Regions from separate parts of the Ectobacillus sp. genome, predicted to be linked through region 2. Evidence: predicted binding sites of a transcription regulator. Region 2 holds the regulator's gene; the other holds the start of a gene.
What was found. The regulator Rex, encoded in region 2, represses fermentation and respiration genes when NADH is low (regulators of the CRP and FNR family bind a similar motif). The targets are predictions, from matches to a motif close to TTGTGAAATATTTCACAA.

Region 1 (3,533 bases), on a different contig from region 2:
GCTTCTTCGTCGCTTGCGTCTTTATACGCTCTTGGTAAATATTCAAACACTAACTCAATCGCCTTTAACGCAAGTCCATCTGTATAATCATTTGCTAGTACAGATACATATGCTTCAATAGCATGGGTTAATACGTCCATTCCTGTATCCGCCGTGATGCGAGGAGGAACCGTCATAACAAACTGCGGATCCACAATGGCTACATCTGGTGTTAATTCATAATCTGCTAGCGGATATTTGATATTATTCTTCTTATCTGTAATAACGGCAAATGGCGTTACTTCAGATCCTGTTCCAGATGTTGTCGGAATGGCAACGAACTGCGCTTTTTCACCCATTTCAGGATATTTAAAGGTCCGTTTGCGAATATCTAAAAACTTTTGTTTTAAGCCATGAAACTGAACATCTGGATGCTCATAGAAGAGCCACATTCCTTTCGCTGCATCCATCGCAGATCCTCCGCCAAGTGCGATAATAACATCTGGCTGGAAGGATCGCATCATTTCAGCACCCTTGTATACCGTAACATCAGATGGATCTGGTTCTACATCAGAAAAGATTTCAATTTGAACATTGTTTGCATTTTGATTTAAATAATGAACAACTGTATCTACATAATTTAATTTCACCATGCCTGGATCAGTAACGATGAAAGCACGAGAAATCTTCTTCATCTTCGCTAAATATTGCGTTGCATTTTTTTCAAAAAACAACTTTGGCGGTAGTTTAAACCATTGCATATTATTTTGACGCGTACCAATACGTTTGATATTTAATAAATGAATAGCACTTACGTTAGAAGATATTGAGTTTTTGCCGTAAGATCCGCATCCTAGTGTTAAAGAAGGGATAAATCCATTATATACATCGCCAATGCCGCCTTGAGAAGACGGGGCATTCACAATAATCCGGCACGCCTTCATGCGAAGTCCAAACTGTGTTTGCAACTCTTCGTTCGTGCTATGAATAACAGCGGAGTGACCTAATCCGCCAAGGTATAGCATATTTTCACATTGTTGAAAGCCTTCTTCTGTACTATTTACACGAATGCAAGCGAGTACTGGACTTAATTTTTCACGAGAAAGTGGATACTCTGCACCAGCACCTTCAATTTCTGCAACTAGGATTTTTGTATCTTCTGGAACTTTAAATCCAGCAAGCTTTGCAATCCATTCTGGTGATTTCCCAACGATATCTGGGTTTACAGCACAAGTATCTTCGCGAATAACTAGTTTTTCAAGAAGCTGCTTTTCTTTATCGCTAACAAAGTAGCATTGGTTTGCAATCATTTCTTTCTTTACTTCTTCATAAATTTCCGTATCTATAATAATAGCTTGCTCAGAGGCACAAATCATACCGTTATCAAACGATTTAGATAGAATTACATCGTTAACAGTACGTTTGATTTTCGCTGTTTTTTCAATATAACAGGGTACATTTCCTGGACCAACCCCTAATGCTGGTTTTCCAGTACTATATGCTGATTTCACCATTCCTGCTCCGCCTGTTGCTAACACGAGTGCAACGCCTGGATGATTCATTAGAAGCTTTGTTCCATCGATGGAAGGCTTTTCAATCCATTGAATACAATCCTCGGGTGCCCCTGCTTTTACTGCTGCTTCATATAAAACGGAAGCTGCTTTTGCACTACAGCCTTGAGCAGATGGATGAAAAGCGAAAATGATAGGATTCCGTGTTTTTATCGCAATGATTGCTTTAAATAAAGTTGTAGAAGTTGGATTTGTAACTGGTGTTACCCCTGCAATGACGCCGACAGGTTCTGCAATTTCTGTAATACCGGTGTAAGGATCTTCATGAATGACACCAACTGTTTTATCATTTTTAATGCTATGCCAAATGTATTCAGTTGCAAACATGTTCTTTATTATTTTGTCTTCATAAATTCCTCTGCCTGTTTCCTCCTGTGCCAGCTTTGCCAAAGGCATATGCTGATCTAAACCTGCAAGTGCCATTTCATGCACGATTTTATCAATTTGTTCTTGCGTAAACATTTCAAATTGTGCTAGAGCACGGTTACCTTTTACTACGAGTTCATCAATCATGGTGGATGTGTCTTGTAACTGCTCTACCTTTTTTTCCTCTACAGCCATATGAACTTCCTCCTTATGTTAGGGCTTTGAGTGCCCCTCGGTGACGTGATGCGTCCCAATAGCATAAATGAATAGAACGTCTCTAATAGACAAATACAATATTCCAATTGATTTCTAATTCGTCATTCAACTTTATAAAAATATATTGTGAAATAATTCACAATATCTATATCATTACTATACGATACATTTATGATAAATTGCATGTCGATTTAGTGAATTTTCCGTAAATAACTTTCTTGGATAAAGTAAATAATTTGTAATTCTAACACAATCTTTTACCAATCATTTCATACCTGTGATAAAATAGAAAAAGGAGCATATATCATTAGAAACTCTCGCTTCAAGCCTAATTGGGTTTGGTGTTTCTCTAGTGGGTGGTACGACATTCATTTCATTAAGTGAGTGTCAAGGCACTCGTTATTGCGGGTAAATCTAATAAAGAAAGGATTTTGATACCATGGCTGCTCGAAGGAGCATCTGGAAGCGTCAAGATTTGTCTTACACATAGCGTTACTGCTTGCTATTCGTCGTTAGCTACTAGCAAAAACGAAAGTGGGCGAAAGTATGTTGGAATATAATTATTCCTTCTGTTATATATAGCGTCGTAGTTAGTGAACAGCTAACTACACATAGAGGAGATTTCTCCTTTCTATATATGAGTAGTTAGTTGAAAACAATTGTTTTCGAATAAACTAACTACGGAAGAGGAATAACAATGAAATGGATTAATTGGCGAGAAGTAGGTATGATTGTTTTTGGCTCATTTGTATTATCAGCAGGTTTTTATCACATTCATGTGCAAAATAACCTAACAGAAGGCGGATTTATTGGAATTGCATTACTGATAAAGCAATTTTTCCATATCTCACCTTCTATTACAACGCTTTCTCTCGATATACCCTTAATCATACTTGGATCAAGGTTAATCGGTAAGCGATTGGCTGTTAAAACAATTATAGGCGCTTCGTCTTTTTCAGTCTTCTATGCACTTATGGAGCGCTATTCACCGTTTGTCATCAACCTATCTCAGCATTTATTTATTGCTGCAATTATAGGAGGGATTCTCGTAGGATTTGGTCTTGGCCTTATTTTACGTTACGGTGGTGCTACCGGAGGAGACGATATATTATCCATATTGCTTAGTAAAGTTTCCCATCTATCGATAGGAAAAGTTTACTTTTTATTTGACGGGCTCGTTTTAGCATTGTCATTATTGTATATGAACTGGACAGATGTTGCCTATACGATTTTATCGGTGGCAGTTTGTGCATACATGACAGATTTAGTAATGGCATTTCATAAGAAAGATTCTGCTACAAAAGCATATGTATAAAGATGTAAGTAAAAACACAGTGCAAATTCATTGCGCTGTGTTTTTCTGTACCTTACGAAAAGTGAAATTCTTTTCTATCTCCTGTT
Region 2 (3,533 bases):
CAATTATTAGCTTCGTAGTCGCTCTCATTATCACCTTACTGCTGCTCCGACATGACGATGATCCACTAGCTCGTGGGAAGATGGGACTTATGTACACGATTATTTGGATGTTTCTTGGTGTATTTCTGGCCATGTTTGCTCAGGCAATTGCAGCAACCATCGAAATGCGTCTATTAGGAATTAACCCCGGCTCTGAGAATACACAAAGGCTCGTAGATATAGCTAAAGTTGCTCCTCTATTCATATTAGTTACATCTATTTTCGGTCCGATTCTTGAAGAAATTGTGTTTCGAAAGATTTTCTTTGGTTCCCTTTATAAGCGTTTTAATTTTTTTGTTGCCGCCATTATAAGCTCGCTCATATTTGCAACGGTTCACTTCGATTTTAGTCATATCTTGATTTACACATCTATGGGTATTGTTTTTTCCTTTTTGTACGTACATACGAAGCGGATTATAGTTCCCATTGTTGCACATGTAATGATGAATACAATCGTGATTTTGGTAAACCTAGGATTAAGTAACAATATGGATAAAATCATGCGACAAGCTGAAAATTTGCACACAATTATTGGAGGATTTTAAAAATGCGTAGAAATTCACCTATGCTTATGGCAACTCTATATTTAATACTAGGCGCTATTTTCACGTATTTAGCTGTAACAAGCGTGGAAACTACGATATGGAACATTTACACACTCTTGCTAATTCTTATGGCCACCTTCGATTTCGGCTTTGCTATTCGCCTCATTATCGTTAAATGGAAAGCAAGGAACCATTAAGCAGCAGGGATTAAAAAATGGACCACAATCTGGTCCATTTTTTATCTTTCGCATTTCTTATGTAAGTGAATTTTTTCACTATCTCGGATAATGTTTTAGAAAATAAACGAGTGTTTGTAATTCGACTGATAAATCAATATGATGAATGCGAATATGTTCTGGCACATTAATACGTGCTGGTGTAAAATTTAAGATTCCTTCTATGCCCGTGTGTGACAATCGATCTGCAACAGACTGTGCTACAGCTGCCGGTACTGTTAATATGGCTACCTTTACATCCCCCATCCGTTGTTCCATTTCACTGAGATGGTAGACTGGAACTTCTCCTATAAACTGTCCGACCTTCTTTTCATCTACATCAAAAGCCATTTCGATTTTTGTGTTATTATTTTTCATGAAATTATAGTGTAAGAAAGCGGTTCCTAAATTTCCAACGCCAATTAATGCTACTTGAATTAAATCATCTTGATCAAGGGTTTGGCTGAAAAATGATAATAAATAGTTTACATTGTAACCATACCCTTTTTTACCTAGTGCTCCAAAGTAAGAAAAATCTCTGCGAATGGTAGCCGAATCAACTTTTACGGCTTCACTGAGCTCTGCTGAGGAAACACGTTGTTTTCCTGAAAGTGATAAGTTTTTAATAAAACGATAATACAAGGGTAGTCGTTTCGCAGTTGCCTGCGGAATTTTAGGCTGATCCATCATATCCCCCTTCTCTTTCCAATTTCTGTTTATCCCATAGGGAAATTTGACCTTTATTAACAGGAATGTACGTTGAAAGTTTATTGGTGTAAAGCTTTCCTTGTATAATAGAAAGAGACCATTGTCTCCTTATTAAACTATACACCATTTCTAATAGTGTTGAAAAACATTAGTTTTTTATAAATATACAGTAGACTAACTAATTTGAGGTGAAACACGTTGATTTTATTACAGGTAAACGGATTGACAAAGCTTTTTGGGGCTGATGTCATTTTATCCAATATAAAACTAGAAGTACAATCCCGTGAACGCGTTGCACTCGTAGGGCGTAACGGCGCAGGTAAATCAACTTTACTACGTATTATTGCAGGTGAAATGTCGTATGAATCAGGCGACATTATTAAACCAAAAGACGTTTCCATTGGTTACTTAGCACAAAATACCGGCTTAGAAACCTCATTAACGATTGGCGAAGAAATGCTCTCCGTATTTCGAGAACTGCAAGAAATGGAGCGCGACCTACGAAATATGGAGCAGGAAATGGGAAAAGAAGAAGTATTCAGTAATGAAACTCGTTATGAAAAGGTTCTAGCGGAGTACGATAGACTCCAACAATTATATAGTGATCAAGGTGGCTATCAATACGAAGCCGATATTCGCTCTGTTCTCAGCGGATTAGGTTTTCCCGTCGAAACGCACAAGATGCAAATTTCAATGCTAAGCGGTGGTCAGAAAACACGCCTTGCACTTGGGAAGCTGTTGCTTACAAAGCCTGATCTACTCATTCTAGATGAACCAACCAATCATTTGGATATCGAAACCCTTACATGGCTAGAACAATATTTACAAAGTTATTCAGGTGCCATCCTCATCGTATCGCATGACCGATACTTTTTAGATCGCATCGTAACCCAAGTATATGAAATATCTAATACACAAAGCAAACGCTTTACCGGAAACTATAGTAAATATTTAGAGCAAAAGGCCGAGTGGTATGAGCAAGAAATGAAGCGCTACGAAAAGCAGCAAGACGAGGTTGCAAAGCTACAAGACTTTGTGCAGCGTAACATCGCAAGAGCATCTACCACAAAACGTGCGCAAAGTCGGCGTAAACAATTAGAACGCATGGAGCTCATGACGCGGCCAGCTGATGATGAAAAATCCGCTTCCTTTCATTTTGAAATCGAACGTCAAAGTGGAAATGATGTGCTGCACGTACAAGATGTAGCTGTCGGATATGAAGGAAACCCGATTATTACTCATGTAAATATGCACCTATCACGTGGTGACAGTGTCGCCCTTGTCGGTCCAAACGGCATAGGGAAATCAACCTTATTAAAAGCTATGGTTCATCAGTTAGACTTTCTAAAAGGTTCTATTACCTTTGGCTCTAATGTCACAATTGGTTACTATGATCAGCAGCAAGCTATTCTCACTTCTTCCAAGCGCGTATTAAATGAGCTATGGGACGAGTTTCCTTTGCAGCCTGAAAAAGAAATACGAACCATTCTCGGAAATTTTCTCTTCTCTGGAGATGACGTGTTAAAAATCGTTTCTTCTCTAAGCGGCGGCGAAAAAGCTCGCCTTGCTCTAGCAAAGCTTATGATGCAAAAATGTAACGTATTAATATTGGACGAGCCGACTAACCATCTAGACATAAGTAGTAAGGAAATTCTAGAAAATGCCTTGATTCATTTCCCAGGAACCATTCTTTTCGTTTCTCATGATCGGTACTTTATTAATAGAGTTGCTTCCAAGGTAATAGAATTAGCACCATCTGGTACAACTGAGTATTTGGGCGATTACGATTATTATATAGAGAAAAAAGCAGAAACATTAGAAATTGCTCGTCTGAAAGAAGAGGACTTGGAAATTGTACTCGATGAACCAACTGAAAAACGAACCTATCAAGAAGACAAAGAGAAAAAAAAGCAGGATCGTCAGCGTGCTCGTAAGCTTGAGGAAATAGAAGAAACCATTATGCTGCTAGAAGAACAGATTGCTGCCTATGAAGAAGAGCTTTGCTCACCTGAAGTGTTCCAAGACT

Region 1: a site for Rex is predicted at 2,257-2,274, ahead of adhE (bifunctional acetaldehyde-CoA/alcohol dehydrogenase). Genes of this name have one in related genera too.

Annotation. Positions count from the first base shown of each region.
Region 1 is NZ_JBXKMX010000042.1:19,347-22,879, forward strand. Features, by position in the region: gene adhE (bifunctional acetaldehyde-CoA/alcohol dehydrogenase) at 1-2,111, opposite strand, end outside; gene AC11ZT_RS01800 (YitT family protein) at 2,830-3,447, shown strand; partial or broken gene AC11ZT_RS01805 (DUF6944 family repetitive protein) at 3,475-3,533, opposite strand, start outside.
Region 2 is NZ_JBXKMX010000115.1:2,654-6,186, forward strand. Features, by position in the region: gene AC11ZT_RS05900 (lysostaphin resistance A-like protein) at 1-584, shown strand, start outside; gene AC11ZT_RS05905 (YdiK family protein) at 587-781, shown strand; gene AC11ZT_RS05910 (redox-sensing transcriptional repressor Rex) at 860-1,486, opposite strand; gene AC11ZT_RS05915 (ABC-F family ATP-binding cassette domain-containing protein) at 1,706-3,533, shown strand, end outside.